DNA from 3 places in the Enterobacter sp. UPMP701 genome. Region 2 is predicted to be linked to each of the others. Evidence: predicted binding sites of a transcription regulator. Region 2 holds the regulator's gene; each other region holds the start of a gene.
What was found. Region 2 encodes PurR, which represses purine synthesis genes. Its sites were predicted from a motif close to CANGCAAACGTTTGCNTG; they were not measured.

Region 1 (5,517 bases), on a different contig from region 2:
GGTGCGGACCTGGCGCAGACCGGCGCCATGGCGCTGCTGGTGGCGCTGATCTCCATCCTGGTGTATGTCGGTTTCCGCTTTGAGTGGCGACTGGCAGCGGGTGTGGTTATCGCCCTGGCGCACGACGTGGTGATCACCATGGGCATACTGTCTCTGTTCCACATTGAGATTGACCTGACCATCGTGGCATCCCTGATGTCCGTTATCGGTTACTCACTGAACGACAGTATCGTGGTATCTGACCGTATCCGTGAAAACTTCCGTAAGATCCGTCGCGGTACGCCGTACGAAATCTTTAACGTGTCGTTGACCCAGACGCTGCATCGTACCTTGATCACATCCGGTACCACCCTGATGGTGATCCTGATGCTGTTCCTCTTCGGTGGCCCGGTACTGGAAGGCTTCTCGCTGACCATGCTGATCGGTGTCTCCATCGGTACGGCGTCGTCCATCTACGTGGCGTCCGCACTGGCACTGAAACTCGGCATGAAGCGCGAGCACCTGCTCCAGCAGAAAGTCGAGAAAGAAGGGGCGGATCAGCCGTCCATTCTGCCGTAAGCCGACGTTTAGCGCGTTATTGAAATCCCGGTCTGTTGACCGGGATTTTTTTTATCTGCTCCTGACAAACACTCCTGACAGTATGCTGTCAGGAGCCCTGTCGTAGACTCCTTCTGAACCCAAACAACAGTCAGGAGGATGTATGAAAAGCGTCATTAACTGGTTTGAAATTCCGGTCTCGGATATGGATCGCGCCATCAAATTTTATGAGCCAGTGATGCAGCTCGCGCTGCGTCGCGAGAAAATGGACTGCGCGGAGCTGGCCGTTTTCCCGCATGAGGATCCGTATACCGGCGGGGCGCTGGCAAAATTTGACGGCGTTACACCGTCTTTGCAGGGCGCTATTATTTACCTGCATACTGACAATCTGGCGGCTACGCTCGATCGCATTGCCTCTGCGGGCGGCGAGTGTGTGTTTGGCCCGCTGGAACTGCCGCATGGCATTGGCACTATCGCATTGTTTACCGACAGCGAGGGTAACCGCGTCGGCCTCCATCAACCTGCCTGAGAGCGAATGACGTTATGACCCGACGCGCTGACCGTTTGTTTCAGATTGTGCAGATCCTGCGGGGCAGGCGTCTGACAACGGCAGCGCATCTGGCGGAGCGGCTGGGCGTGTCCGAGCGCACGGTCTACCGTGATATCCGCGACCTGTCGCTTTCCGGCGTGCCGGTGGAAGGCGAGGCGGGGAGCGGATATCGGCTGATGTCGGGTTTTGACCTGCCGCCGCTGATGCTGACAAACAAGGAGTCAGAGGCGCTGATCGTCGCGATCCGCCTGCTCAAAACCTGGGGAGGGGAGTCGCTGTCGCGCGAGCTGGAGTCGGCTCAGGAGAAGGTGCTGGCTATCCTGCCCGAGGAGAGTCGTCGCAAGGCGGAGCAAACGCGGATCTACGCCCCGGAGTTTTGCATGCAAAGCCACTCCCGCAGCGATTTTGACATGATTCATCAGGCGATTTCCGCCCAGCTTGTGCTGGCGCTGCATTATCGTGATGAGGCCGGGCAACTCTCAAAACGCGAGGTTCAGCCGCTGGGGCTGTTCTTCTGGGGGGAGCGCTGGCTGCTGGCGGCGTGGTGCGAACGGCGCGATGACTACCGCTGTTTCCGGCTCGACCGGTGTCTCAATATTGTGATGACGGAGAGGCGGTTCAGCGAGAGTGCGGACAGGTCTCTGGCGGATTTTTTGCGGAAAGTTAAGCAGTAAAAAGCCAGCTCAAGAGCTGGCTTTTTTGCCCGGCGGTGCTGCGCTTGCACGGGTCTACAGGTTTTGTACGCCGGGTAAAGCATAGCCGCCACCCGGCACCAACCACAACGTTAGAAGTTATAACCTACGACCAGGTAACCACCCCAACCGGTAGAACGGACGTTTTCTTTCATCCAGTTCAGATCGGCGTCGTCGTTCCACTGGCCACCGTTGTGCCAGTAACGCGCAACAACAGAGTAGTGCCAGTGATCGTAGTTCAGCGCCAGGATATGGCTGGACGCGATAGAGTCATTGGTACGCTGTTTAATGCCGTTCTCTGCGTAACCACTCTTATCGCCCAGATCTGAACCCCAGTCGAAGTTGGTGAAGCCGATGTAGCTCAGGTTACCGCCCCACAGTTGGGTGATTGGCACAAAGTATTTCACTTTGAAACGGTAGCCATCCCACTCATTCTGGTTTTCAGCACCGTAGTTCTGCCACTGGTATTTCGCGTACACGTTCAGGGACAGGCTCATTGGCAGGCCAGTGTCGATGTCGGTACCCAGACCCATATACCAGGTGCTCTGACGACCGGACTCGTTGCGGCCCATGTCGTAAATATAGTTGTTCGCGAAGTACCACTCTTTAAACGGACCAAACGCCAGGCTGGTGCCCGTCAGCTTATCAATAGAGAAGCGTGGTTCGATTTCCATAAACAGAGGGGAACCGTGGTTCCAGATACCTTTAGCCTGCGTGTTACCGCCGAAGAAGACCGGAGCATCCATATAGCCGTAGAAATCAAACCAGTCTTTTTTGGCGAACGCTTCGTATTCCAGGTAGGTATCGTTGCGGATCTGTGGTCCGAAACGGGTGTGGTAGCTACCAACCACGTTAACGCTCTGGTGCCACCAGTCGGAGAGGTATTGTGGTTTGTCGTTTTCCGCTGCGTTAACAGTGAAAGAGGAGGACAGTGCCAGCACGGCGCCAGCTGCGAGTAATGTTTTTTTCATAATCATGCCACTGATTGAAATTCCCTTCCGGGAGTGAAAAATGCGCGAATTGCGTTTCTAAATATTTCGTGTTTCTGCGGTGCCTATTATAGGAATCCCTGCTCACAAAAATATGTGTTGTTTCACATATCTCTCACACACGTAATCGATTGCTTTCACGTTTGCGTACTTTAAACGGCCGGGATTGTAGCGGCAATCATTTATGTTGCCAATCCATACGAAATGTAAATGTTAGCGGAGTGACATTTCACTCCGCTCAAAAGGAAGGAATTACTGCGCGGCGGGTTGGATATCGTGAATGCGGATAAAGCCTAACTGCTCAGGCGTAAGGCCGCTTAGCTGAAGCGGAATATCCACATCGCTGGGTGCCAGAACGCTGGCCGGGGCAGTGAAAAGCTGGTTCTTCACGTTCACTTCCTGGTAGCTCTCCGTGGTGCCCTGGATCTGGCCCCACTCTACGGTGCCGCTAAAGGCGGGCAGCGGATCGTTTGATTCACCATGAATACGCAATGTTGCGCGCGTACCATCCGCATTCGCCGCCACATTCACCAGCGACATTTTCAGTGTGCCAATCTGGCTGTTAAGCAGGGCGGGCGTATTTGCCCCCGGCAGCAGATATACCCCGCCGGTGGATTTCGCGTTCAGCGCGTTTTGCTGGGTGATCTTCACCGTTTCTTTGTTCAGTTTGTCCATTGCCGAATTGAGCGTGTTCACACTCTGTTTCATCTGGCGGACTTCGGTTTGCTGTGCGCAGGCACTGAGGGTGAAGAGGCTCCCCACCAGTAAAATTTTCAGGTAACGTCTTGTCATAGCGTTTATTTCCTTGAAATAACGGATCCTTGCTATGGTAGCCAGCAATGTCTCGCCAGACATAGATCCTTTGTCTCAAAAAGCTCTTCCTTTGTTGTCAGGCCAGATCAGGGTAAAATGAAAATCAGTTAACCGGATAACAGGGATACCGTATGCATTGCCCATTCTGCTCCGCTGTGGATACCAAAGTCATCGACTCTCGTCTTGTGGGCGAAGGGTCTTCTGTACGCCGTCGTCGGCAGTGCCTGGTGTGCAACGAGCGTTTCACGACCTTTGAGGTTGCAGAGCTGGTAATGCCGCGCGTGGTAAAAAGCAACGACGTGCGTGAGCCTTTCAACGAAGAAAAGCTGCGCAGCGGGATGCTAAAAGCCCTCGAAAAACGGCCCGTCAGCGCAGACGATGTCGAAATGGCGTTAAACCACATTAAATCTTATCTTCGTGGGCTGGGCGAGCGCGAGGTCCCGAGCAAAATGATCGGCAACCTGGTGATGGAGCAGCTGAAAAAGCTCGATAAAGTTGCCTACATCCGCTTTGCTTCTGTCTACCGCAGTTTCGAAGATATCAAAGAGTTTGGCGAAGAGATCGCCCGCTTACAGGATTAAGCTCATGCACGATGAGATGTACATGGCGCGAGCCATGAAGCTGGCGCAGCGCGGTCGTTTTACTACCCATCCCAACCCGAACGTCGGGTGCGTAATCGTGAAAGATGGCGAAATCGTGGGGGAAGGCTATCACCATCGTGCGGGTGAGCCGCATGCCGAAGTGCATGCGTTGCGCATGGCGGGCGAGAAGGCGCGCGGCGCCACGGCCTACGTGACGCTCGAGCCCTGCAGCCATCACGGACGTACGCCGCCGTGCTGTGACGCGCTGATTGCGGCGGGCGTGGCTCGCGTGGTCGCAGCGATGCAGGATCCTAACCCGCAGGTGGCCGGACGTGGATTATATCGGCTCCAGCAGGAAGGGATCGACGTCAGCCATGGCCTGATGATGCAGGATGCGGAAGCCATCAACAAAGGCTTCCTGAAGCGCATGCGCACCGGCTTCCCGTTTATTCAGCTCAAGCTGGGCGCCTCGCTGGACGGCCGTACGGCAATGGCGAACGGTGAAAGCCAGTGGATCACCTCGCCGCAGGCAAGGCGCGATGTGCAACGTCTGCGCGCGCAAAGCCATGCTATCCTCACCAGCAGCGAAACCGTTCTGGCTGACGATCCGGCCATGACCGTGCGCTGGGACGAACTGAATGCCGATACCCAGGCACTCTATCCGCAGGAGAACCTGCGCCAGCCGCTACGTATTATTATTGATAGCCAGAACCGCGTGACGCCGCAGCACCGCATCGTGCAGCAGCCGGGTGAAACCTGGATTGCCCGCACCAAAGAAGATACGCGCGAGTGGCCGGAAGGCGTGCGCAGCATTATGGTGCCGGAGCATAACGGACATCTGGATCTCGTGGTGCTGATGATGCTGCTCGGCAAACAGCAGGTGAACAGCATCTGGGTCGAAGCCGGTCCAACGCTTGCCGGGGCGCTGCTCCAGGCGGGGCTGGTGGATGAGCTTCTCGTCTACGTTGCGCCTAAACTGTTAGGTCACGACGCGCGCGGCCTGTTTGTGCTGCCCGGCCTTGAAAAACTGGCCGACGCACCGCAACTCACATTCAGCGAGATTCGTCCGGTGGGTCCGGATGTTTGCCTCCATTTAACGACAGCGTAATTGCACCCGAAATAGGGAAGCAGTGCGCAAAGTATTATGATAAAATCCGCCCCCCTGCGGGGCCAAATGAACCCGTAAAGGAAGAGTATGAACATTATTGAAGCTGCTGTAGCTACCCCGGACGCTCGCGTCGCCATCACCATTGCGCGTTTCAACAACTTCATCAACGACAGCCTGCTGGAAGGTGCGATTGACGCCCTGAAACGTATCGGCCAGGTTAAAGATGACAACATTACCGTTGTTTGGG
Region 2 (5,517 bases):
GAGCACTCCGGCTCCCGTTAACACTTAATATTTATCGTATTTAATCGAACCAAATTTAGTATAGGCCTCAAAATTTGGTGATTCAATAGAAAATTCTTAGCAACCTAATCACTGAAAATTAACATAGTTTCTGGTGCGATTAGGCATGCGAGGTTTCTACCTGCGTGCTCTCGTCCTGCGCGCGCTGCGCGGAGGCCTGCATGCGATAACCCAACGCCGCCAGCGCGACGGTGACCAGCATCACGCTGGTTGTTGTCAGCAGCGGCGTGGCAATCAGCGCGGAGACCACCAGGCTTGCCAGGAAGCACAGCCCCAGTTGCAGGGTGTTCTGCAGCGCAGCCGCGCGGCCTGTCGCCTGCGGGAACGGACGCAGCGCCTGCGCCACAACGATAGGGTAGATCGCCCCGTTCGCGATGGCCATCACGCAGAATGGAATCAATATTTCGGCAAGACCCGCGCCCGGAATAAAGCCAACGGCCCAGGTCCCGATGACGCTCAACGCATACAGCACCAGCAGCCACGGCAGCATTTGCTGGCCTTCCCATTTTTGCAGCGCCGCGCGGCAGCCGTACCCGCCCACCAGGAACGCGATGGTCTGCGGAACGTAGCTCAGACCAATGGCCGCCGGGCTGTAGCCCATATCATGCAGAATAAAGGGCGAACCGGTCAGCCACGCGAAGAAGCTCGCCGAACAGGCGGCATAGATCAGAACGTTGCCGCGATATGCTTTTGCGCTCAGCAGGGAGGTGAAGGTAATCGGCTTCGCGTCAGCATGCGCCTCTTTTTTATGCGCTGGCTTGAGAGCGAACGCAGGCAGCATCAGCACCAGCGTGATGGCAAACAGCGTGGCAAAGATAGCCTGCCAGTCAAAGTGCGCGAGGATCCAGCTGCCCAGCAGCGGGGCGAGGGCAGGTGAGAGACCCACCAGCGGCATAATGGTAGCGAAAATACGGTTTGTGCGGTTTGCCGGGTAGTAGTCGGTGACCAGCGCCTGCCAGGTCACGGCAGCGGCACAGACGCCGACCGCCTGAGCAAACCGCAGCACCAGCAGCCAGGTAGCATCGCGCACCCATAACATCCCCAGACAGCCAACGGCAAAAATGGCCAGCCCCAGCAGCAATACCGGTTTACGACCAAAGCGATCCGAGAGCGGTCCCCAGAGCAGCTGTGCGAAAGCAAAACCGGCGAGGAACAAACTCAGGCTGGCGCTGATGGCCGCGGCAGGCGTTTGCAAATCTTCCTGCATCGCGGCGAAGGCCGGCAGGTACATATCGGTGGCCAAAAAGCCCAGCACGCTTAAGCCGCCGAGCCAGACTAAAAATCCTTTCCTGGGTTGCACTATTTTATTCTCCTGAGGAGGCAGGTATACATTGGCGCTGAGTGTAGGGAGTGCAAAGCCGCTTGTGAAACGCTAATATTTGGCGGGTGAATTCAAATTTTTTGCAGGCAGAAAATGTGGTCAGATTATTCTCTTGAAGTGGTCGATGCTGTCGCGCGTAACGGCAGCTTTAGCGCTGCGGCGCAGGAGTTGCACCGCGTCCCTTCGGCTATCAGCTATACGGTACGTCAGCTTGAAGAATGGCTGGCGGTTCCGCTGTTTGAACGGCGGCATCGTGATGTGGAATTAACGCCCGCAGGGGCGTGGTTTCTGAAAGAAGGGCGTTCTGTTATCAAAAAAATGCAGATCACCCGCGAGCAGTGTCAGCAGATCGCGAACGGCTGGCGGGGACACCTTTCCATTGCGGTGGATAACATCGTTAAGCCCAAGCGCACCCGGCAGATGATTGTCGATTTTTATCGGCATTTCTCTGACGTTGAACTGCGGGTCTCGCAGGAGGTGTTCAACGGCGTCTGGGATGCGCTGGCGGACGGCAGGGTAGAGATGGCGATTGGCGCGACCCAGGCGATCCCCGTCGGGGGACGTTACGCCTTTCGCGATATGGGGATGCTGAGCTGGAAATGTGTGGTGGCAAGCGATCATCCCCTGGCGGCGATGGAAGGGCCGCTGAGCGACGATACGCTGCGCAGCTGGCCGTCGCTGGTGCTGGAGGATACCTCCCGTTCACTGCCGAAGCGAATTACATGGCTGCTGGACAACCAGCGGCGGGTTGTCGCCCCTGACTGGGGATCGTCGGCGACGTGCCTCAGTGCCGGACTCTGCGTAGGCATGGTGCCCGCCCATTTTGCGCGTCCGCGTATCGACACCGGAGAGTGGATAGAGCTAACGCTGGAGAACCCGTTCCCGGATGCGGCCTGCTGTCTCACCTGGCAACAAAATGATGTCTCACCCGCTATGGCCTGGCTGCTGGATTATCTGGGTGACAGCGAAACGCTTAACCGGGAATGGTTACGGGAGCCAGACTGACTGGCCCCGGAAGAAGATTAACGACGGTAGTCGCGGAAAGGACCATCCGCAACGGAGCGGCGCTCGATGAGGCGTGGATGAACTTCAATGGACTGCGACTCTTCACGCTTGTTGACGATCCTGTCCAGCAGCATATTGAAGGCCGTTTCACCCAGCGAATCTTTCGGCTGGTGAATGGTGGTCAGCGCTGGCGTGAAGAAGCGCGCGTTGCGCACGTTGTCATAGCCGATCACGGAAATATCCTGCGGGACGCGCAGGCCAAGCTCGTCTGCGGCGCAGAGTGCACCCATGGCCATGATGTCGCCCCCGCAGAAGACGGCGGTCGGACGGTGCTGCTGGGAGACGATCTGCTGCATCGCGCGGTAGCCTGATTCCGGCTCAAAGTCACCCTGCACGATCCAGTTTTCCGGCACGGTAATCAGCGCCTCTTCCATCGCTTTCATAAATCCGGCCAGGCGGCCCGCACCGGTGTTGCGCTCCAGCGGACCCGGGATTACGCCAATCTCGCGGTGGCCGCGTTCGATCAGATAACGGCCCGCCATGTAACCGCCTTCGAAGGCGTTATCGATGACGGAATCGGTGAAGTCGGCGCGCGCTTCGCCCCAGTCCATCACCACCATAGGGATATGGCGATACTCTTCCAGCATCGACAGTACGGATTCCGGGTACTCGGAGCACATCACCAGCAGGCCATCCACGCGCTTTTGCGCCATCATCGACAGATAGGCACGCTGTTTTTCTATGCTATTCCATGCGTTGCCCAGAATCAGGGTATAGCCTTTCTGGAAGCAGTTTTTCTCTACCGCTTCAATGATCTCGGCAAAATAGGCCGCTTCGCTGCTGGTCGCCAGCAGACCAATAGACTTGGTGTGATTAACCTTGAGGCTACGCGCAACCGCACTCGGTGAGTAGTGCAGCTCTTTGATCGCAGCCCAGACGGCGTTGCGCGTCTCTTCCGCCACAAAGCGGGTTTTGTTAATTACATGTGATACGGTTGTAGTGGAAACGTTTGCGCGTTTTGCTACGTCTTTAATTGTTGCCATTAAATGTCACTCCAGACCATATCCTAAACTCCTGAAAAACTTGAAGGTAAACGTTTGCCTTCTCTCACCCTTATCTCGCAATTTTGGATTGCGGTACGCCAGGAAAACGACACGGGACGTCAGGAGGGGGTCAATGGCCGGTACGCTAATAAATTTAGCGTGGAATTTTGGCCTATCTTGATGAAAAGGGGAAGAGCTAAAGTGTTTATCAGCTTAAATCCAGGAAGATTTTTGAGCTAAATTGTGCAAAAATGAGCAAGCTCACTTTTCGTGGGGGGATTAAAAGGAGAAAAATTGATGAGTTCCGATCTGAAGTTTTCGCTGTTCACCACCGTTATTGTGCTGGCTCTGATTGTCGCGGCTGGCCTGACGGCTGCGCTGCACTGATTTACGCGGGGGGAGAGCCTTCTCCCTCCCGATCTCCTGATTGTTACTTCTCTGGCAAAAATCTTTTGCCATTTTGTTAACTTCTCATTTTTTGTGATTGATGTCATGCTTTCCGCTTCTTTGTTCTGTGTCACCACATGACACGGCATCCGGAGTTGACGCATGAAAATCAATTTTCCCCTGCTGGCCCTGGCGATTGGCGCTTTTGGGATTGGCACCACTGAATTCTCCCCGATGGGGTTACTGCCTGTTATCGCCCGGGGCGTGGACGTCTCGATCCCGGCCGCCGGTATGCTAATCAGCGCCTACGCTATCGGAGTGATGGTGGGAGCGCCGCTGATGACGCTTCTGCTTTCGCACCGCGCGCGCCGCAATGCGCTGATTTTCCTGATGGCGATTTTCACCCTCGGCAATGTGCTTTCGGCCATTTCGCCGGACTACACCACCCTGATGTTGTCGCGCATTCTGACCAGCCTCAACCACGGCGCGTTCTTTGGGCTCGGGTCGGTCGTGGCCGCGAGCGTTGTGCCGAAACACAAGCAGGCAAGCGCCGTGGCGACCATGTTTATGGGGCTGACGATTGCCAACATTGGCGGCGTACCGGCGGCAACCTGGTTGGGTGAAGCGATCGGCTGGCGGATGTCCTTCCTGGCGACGGCCGGGCTGGGCGTGGTCGCGATGGTGGCACTGTTCTTCTCCCTGCCGAAAGGCAGCGCCGGCGAACGTCCGGAAGTGCGTAAAGAGCTGGCGGTGCTGATGCGTCCGCAGGTGCTCTCCGCGCTGCTGACCACCGTGCTGGGGGCAGGGGCGATGTTTACCCTCTACACCTACATTTCGCCGGTCTTGCACGACATTACCCACGCAACGCCACTCTTTGTTACCGCGATGCTGGTGCTGATTGGCGTCGGCTTCTCAATTGGCAACTATCTCGGCGGGAAATTTGCCGACCGTTCCGTGAGCGGGACGCTGAAGGGGTTCTTAACCCTGCTGATTGTCATCATGATTGCGATCCCGTGGCTGGCGCGGAATGAATTCGGCGCGGCGATTGCGATGGTCGTCTGGGGAGCTGCCACCTTCGCCGTGGTTCCACCGCTGCAGATGCGCGTGATGCGCGTCGCCCATGAAGCGCCGGGTCTCTCGTCTTCCGTGAATATCGGGGCGTTCAATCTCGGCAATGCGTTGGGGGCTGCCGCCGGGGGCGCCGTGATTTCAGGTGGCCTGGGATACAGTTTTGTGCCGGTGATGGGGGCGATTATTGCCGCGCTCGGCCTGCTGCTGGTGATGATGTCCGGTCGTAAACAGCCAGAAGCGGTTTGTACGGCTGAATAAGCAAAAAACGCAGAAGGGTAACCCCTTCTGCGTGATCCTTACGCGGCGAAGTTCTTCGCCACAAAGTCCCAGTTTACCAGTGCCCAGAAGTGTTCCAGGTAGTTCGGGCGCGCATTACGGTAATCAATGTAGTAAGCGTGTTCCCACACGTCCACGGTCATCAGCGGCGTAGCGCTGGTGGTCAGCGGGGTGCCCGCGTTAGAGGTGGACACGATAGCCAGTTTGCCATCCGCTTCTTTTACCAGCCACGTCCAGCCAGAACCGAAGTTCTTGATGGCTGCATCGGTAAACTTCGCTTTAAACTCCGCAAAGCTGCCAAATGCGGCGTTGATGGCGGTTGCCAGTACACCGGCAGGTTCGCCACCAGCATTCGGTGCCAGGCAGTGCCAGTAG
Region 3 (5,517 bases), on a different contig from region 2:
AGCGTCGCGTTGTCTTTTTCGATCTGGATGGAACGCTGCATCAGCAGGATATGTTTGGTACGTTTATGCGCTACCTGCTGCGGCGCCAGCCTCTGAACGCGCTGCTCGTCCTGCCGCTCTTACCTGTGATTGGCATCGCGCTGCTGGTGAAAGGCCGGGCGGCGCGATGGCCGATGAGCCTGCTGCTGTGGGGATGCACGTTTGGCCACAGCGAAGCGCGGCTCAAACGCCTCGAACAGGATTTCGCGCACTGGTTCCGCGGCCACGTCGCCGCGTTCCCCGTGGTGCAGGCGCGCCTGACCAGCTATCTAGACGCCAACGATGCCGACATCTGGCTGATTACCGGCTCCCCGCAGACGCTGGTTGAGCAAGTCTACTTTGATACCCCCTGGCTGCCGCGCGTGAATCTTATCGCTACGCAAATTTCCCGCGGCTACGGCGGCTGGGTGCTGACCCTGCGCTGCCTGGGGCATGAAAAAGTGGTCCAGCTGGAAAAACGCATCGGCACGCCACTGCGCCTGTACAGCGGCTACAGCGACAGCAAGCAGGACAACCCGCTGCTCTATTTTTGCCAGCATCGCTGGCGCGTTACTCCCCTCGGTGAACTTCAGCAACTCGAATAGTCTTATCTATAAGGGCTGTGTATAATGCCGCCCGCTTTTCGACTGGAGTATCAACCCTTGTCCAACCCTGAACACAATCATGAATACTGGATGCGTCACGCGCTGGCGCTGGCTCAACGCGCCTGGGACGAGGGCGAAGTGCCCGTGGGCGCGGTGCTGGTTCATAACAACCAGGTGATTGGGGAAGGGTGGAACCGTCCTATTGGCCGCCACGATCCTACCGCGCACGCCGAAATTATGGCCCTTCGTCAGGGCGGACTGGTGCTGCAAAACTATCGCCTGCTCGATACCACTCTGTACGTGACGCTTGAACCCTGTGTGATGTGTTCCGGTGCGATGGTGCACAGTCGAATCGGGACGCTGGTGTTTGGTGCGCGGGATGAGAAAACCGGGGCCGCCGGTTCACTGATGGACGTGCTGGGTCATCCTGGGATGAATCATCAGGTGCAGACTATCGGTGGGGTACTTGCACCAGAGTGTTCGGGGCTATTAAGCGATTTCTTTCGAATGCGCCGTCAGCAGAAAAAGCAACAAAAGGCAGAATTGAAGTTGTCGGGTGATTAAGTTCGTCCGGTGCCACAACCGGATAACTTTCCGCCAGCTGTTTTGCCTCGGTCGCCTCTTTCTCTTTCTCCAGCAGATAGCCGACCAGGCTAATCTGATACTTACGGATATTTTCCACGTAGGCGTAGGCTTCATGTCCGCGCGCGTAGCCGTACGTCAGCTTGTTATACCATGGCTTCTGGCTCAGCAGCGGCAGGCGCTGTTTCACGTCAGACCAGCTATCCGGATTACCTTTCGTTTTCGCCGTCAGAGCCCGCGCGTCAAGCATGTGCGCATAGCCCATGTTGTAGGCCGCCAGCGCGAACCAGATCCGTTCCTCTTCCGGCACCGTTTCCGGGACTTTAGCCATCATATCCTGCAGATAGCGCGCCCCGCCGCTGATGCTCTGTTCCGCATCGGTACGGTCGTTCACGCCCAGGCTTAACGCGGTATTTTTGGTTAACATCATCAGGCCACGTACGCCAGTAGGCGACGTGGCCTGGGTGTCCCAGTGGGACTCCTGATACGAGATTGCCGCCAGCAGTTTCCAGTCAATCTCCTGGGCGTATTTTTCGAACAACGGCTGCAGGTCCGGCAGGACGCTGTCCACCGCGCGCAGGAAGCTGCGGGTGTCAACGTAGTCAAAGTCATCACCGTGGCCGAGGTACTTCTCCTCAAGGCGTGCCAACGTGCCGTCTTCATTAATGGTGTTATAAAAATCGAGCATGGCCGCAGAGAGGGTCTGATCGTCATCCAGATGGGTAAACCAGGTCACCGGCTGTTCGTCCGTCACGTCCAGCGCCACGGCGATTTCAGGATGCACCCGCTGGAACAGGCTGATCGCCACCGAATCGGCGATGGTGTAGGGCAGTTTCTGATCTTTTACCTGCTCCAGCAGCTCTGTCGTGCCGAGTTTAGGATCAACCGTCCAGCTCAGATCGGGGTATTTCTTCTCCTTCAGCTCACGCAGATCGTCAATCACCACATGGCCGGGAGCAATCGTTAGCTGTTGCGCGTTAATCGAGGCCAGAGAGCGCGGGCGCAGGCTCCCGACGCGATAGACCAGCTGCTGGGAAACGGAATAGTAGGTCGGGCCTGGCTGATAGTTCTTGCTGCGCTCGCTATTGTACACCAGCCCGGCAGCGAGGATATCGGCATCGTCATTATCCAGATCGTCAAACAGCTGGCTAATGTTCTGACGCACAGTAATTTTGAGCTTTACGCCCAGGTAATCGGCGAACTGCTGCGCCAGCTCATAATCCAGGCCAATGGTTTTGCCGTTGATGTCGCTGTAAATCAGCGGAGAGTTGAGGGTACTGACGCGCAGTTCCCCCCGCTCCTGAATGGCGGCGATACGGTTTTCGGCTTTGCCGAACCAAGGGATGGAAGGCCAGAGGGCCACTGCCAGCAGCAACGTAACAATGCCGATGAGCAGATAATTAATCTTTAATTTTTTCAATTAGTTAATTCTCTGCGACGCCGGTTGCCTCAGTCTGCTGTAGCCATGTTAATAATAAGGTTTGCCATTGAATGAGCGGCATTTTGCGTAAACTTGCGCCACTTGGCAACCAATTAGAGAGACAGGTCACATCTATTGTTAAATCTCTTCGTCAATTTTATTTCGACGCAAACGGTTTCGTCGACGCTCAGGATTCTCTATAATGACGCCCGTTTTCCCCCCTTGCGCACACTGTAAGCGCCCCGGCGCTTCGAAGACGAGAGACTTATGATGGAAATTCTGCGTGGTTCGCCTGCACTGTCTGCCTTCCGTATTACCAAACTGCTGGCACGTTTTCAGGCGGCCGACCTTCCGGTAAGCAATATTTACGCTGAGTATGTCCATTTTGCTGACCTGAATGCCCCCCTGAATGCAGAGGAGCGCGTACAGCTGGAACGCCTGCTCAAGTATGGCCCAAATCTGAGCAGCCATACGCCAACCGGCAAACTGATCCTTGCGACGCCGCGTCCGGGCACCATCTCCCCCTGGTCTTCCAAAGCCACCGACATTGCTCACAACTGCGGCCTGAGCCAGATTAACCGGCTGGAGCGCGGCGTGGCGTACTACGTTGAAGCCTCTACCCTGAGCGACGCGCAGTGGCAGGCGGTTGCCGCAGAGCTGCACGACCGCATGATGGAGAGCGTGTTTGCCTCTCTTGATGACGCACAGAAACTGTTCTCCCACCATCAGCCTGCGCCGGTACAGAGCGTGGACCTGCTGGGGCAGGGTCGTCAGGCGCTGATTGACGCCAACCTGCGTCTCGGCCTGGCGCTGGCAGAAGACGAAATTGACTACCTGCAGGACGCGTTCGTTAAGCTCAACCGCAACCCGAACGACATCGAACTCTACATGTTCGCGCAGGCCAACTCTGAGCACTGCCGCCACAAGATTTTCAACGCCGACTGGATTATTGACGGCGAACAGCAGCCGAAGTCGCTGTTCAAAATGATTAAAAACACCATGGAACAAACGCCTGACCACGTGCTGTCTGCCTATAAAGACAACGCCGCGGTAATGGAAGGTTCCGAGGTGGGCCGCTTCTTCGCCGATCGCGAAGCAGGGCGCTATGACTTCCATCAGGAGCCTGCGCATATCCTGATGAAAGTGGAAACCCACAACCACCCGACGGCCATTTCTCCGTGGCCGGGTGCGGCGACCGGTTCCGGCGGTGAAATTCGCGACGAAGGTGCCACCGGTCGTGGGGCGAAACCTAAAGCGGGTCTGGTCGGCTTCTCCGTCTCCAACCTGCGTATCCCGGGCTTTGAACAGCCGTGGGAAGAAGATTTCGGCAAGCCAGAGCGCATCGTGACCGCGCTGGATATCATGACTGAAGGCCCGCTGGGCGGCGCGGCGTTCAACAACGAATTTGGTCGTCCGGCGCTGAACGGTTACTTCCGTACCTATGAAGAGAAAGTGGACAGCCACAACGGCGAAGAACTGCGCGGTTACCACAAACCGATCATGCTGGCGGGCGGGATCGGCAACATCCGTGCCGATCACGTGCAGAAAGGCGAGATCGTCGTCGGCGCGAAGCTAATCGTGCTCGGCGGCCCGGCGATGAATATCGGTCTGGGCGGCGGCGCGGCCTCTTCTATGGCCTCCGGCCAGTCTGATGCGGACCTCGATTTCGCCTCCGTGCAGCGCGACAACCCGGAAATGGAGCGTCGCTGCCAGGAAGTGATCGACCGCTGCTGGCAGCTGGGCGATGCCAACCCGATCCTCTTCATTCACGACGTGGGCGCGGGCGGTTTGTCCAACGCCATGCCGGAGCTGGTGAGCGACGGCGGTCGCGGCGGACGCTTCAACCTGCGCGACATCCTGAGCGATGAGCCGGGCATGAGCCCGCTGGAAATCTGGTGTAACGAATCTCAGGAGCGCTACGTGCTGGCGGTTGCTGCGGATCAGCTGCCGCTGTTTGACGAGCTGTGCCGCCGCGAGCGCGCGCCGTATGCCGTCATTGGTGAAGCGACCGAAGAGCAGCATTTGAGCCTGAGCGACACCCACTTTGACAACCAGCCGATCGATCTGCCGCTCGACGTTCTGCTCGGTAAAACGCCGAAGATGACCCGCGACGTAACCACCCGCAAAGCGGCGGGTAAAGCGCTGGATCGTCAGGGCATTACCGTGGCGGAAGCGGTTAACCGCGTGCTGCACCTGCCTGCTGTGGCAGAGAAAACCTTCCTCGTGACCATCGGTGACCGCACCGTGACCGGTATGGTATCGCGCGATCAGATGGTTGGCCCGTGGCAGATCCCGGTCGCGAACTGCGCCGTGACCACCGCGAGCCTCGACAGTTACTACGGCGAAGCGATGGCCCTGGGCGAACGCACCCCGGTGGCGCTGCTGGACTTCGCGGCCTCTGCCCGTCTGGCGGTCGGTGAAGCACTGACCAACATCGCCGCGACGCAGATTGGCGACATCAAACGTATCAAGCTTTCCGCAAACTGGATGGCGGCAGCCGGTCACCCTGGCGAAGATGCTGGCCTGTATGAAGCTGTGAAAGCGGTGGGTGAGGAGCTGTGTCCAGCCCTCGGCCTGACCATTCCGGTGGGTAAAGACTCCATGTCGATGAAAACCCGCTGGCAGGAAGGCAACGAGCAGCGCGAGATGACCTCTCCGCTGTCGCTGGTGATCACCGCGTTTGCCCGCGTGGAAGACGTGCGTCATACCGTTACGCCGCAGCTGGTGACCGAAGACAACGCCCTGCTGCTGATTGACCTGGGTAAAGGTCACAACGCGCTGGGTGCCACCGCGCTGGCGCAGGTTTACCGCCAGCTCGGCGATAAGCCAGCCGACGTGCGCGACGTTGCCCAGCTGAAAGGCTTCTACGACGCAATTCAGGCGCTGGTGGCG

Region 1: ACWKXT_RS07635 (nucleoside-specific channel-forming protein Tsx) is a predicted target of PurR. The motif match lies at 2,889-2,906, and genes of this name have one in related genera.
Region 3: purL (phosphoribosylformylglycinamidine synthase) is a predicted target of PurR. The motif match lies at 2,790-2,807, and genes of this name have one in related genera.

The regions. Positions count from the first base shown of each region.
Region 1 is NZ_JBSKJN010000002.1:440,112-445,628, reverse strand. Features, by position in the region: gene secF (protein translocase subunit SecF) at 1-558, shown strand, start outside; gene ACWKXT_RS07645 (VOC family protein) at 701-1,066, shown strand; gene ACWKXT_RS07640 (helix-turn-helix transcriptional regulator) at 1,081-1,761, shown strand; gene ACWKXT_RS07635 (nucleoside-specific channel-forming protein Tsx) at 1,872-2,750, opposite strand; gene ACWKXT_RS07630 (DUF3251 domain-containing protein) at 3,021-3,560, opposite strand; gene nrdR (transcriptional regulator NrdR) at 3,713-4,162, shown strand; gene ribD (bifunctional diaminohydroxyphosphoribosylaminopyrimidine deaminase/5-amino-6-(5-phosphoribosylamino)uracil reductase RibD) at 4,167-5,270, shown strand; gene ribH (6,7-dimethyl-8-ribityllumazine synthase) at 5,358-5,517, shown strand, end outside.
Region 2 is NZ_JBSKJN010000001.1:526,999-532,515, forward strand. Features, by position in the region: gene punC (purine nucleoside transporter PunC) at 140-1,339, opposite strand; gene punR (DNA-binding transcriptional activator PunR) at 1,454-2,365, shown strand; gene purR (HTH-type transcriptional repressor PurR) at 2,383-3,408, opposite strand; gene cydH (cytochrome bd-I oxidase subunit CydH) at 3,706-3,795, shown strand; gene ACWKXT_RS02600 (MFS transporter) at 3,958-5,124, shown strand; gene sodB (superoxide dismutase [Fe]) at 5,163-5,517, opposite strand, start outside.
Region 3 is NZ_JBSKJN010000004.1:290,072-295,588, reverse strand. Features, by position in the region: gene yfhb (phosphatidylglycerophosphatase C) at 1-623, shown strand, start outside; gene tadA (tRNA adenosine(34) deaminase TadA) at 648-1,187, shown strand; gene mltF (membrane-bound lytic murein transglycosylase MltF) at 1,075-2,625, opposite strand; gene purL (phosphoribosylformylglycinamidine synthase) at 2,893-5,517, shown strand, end outside.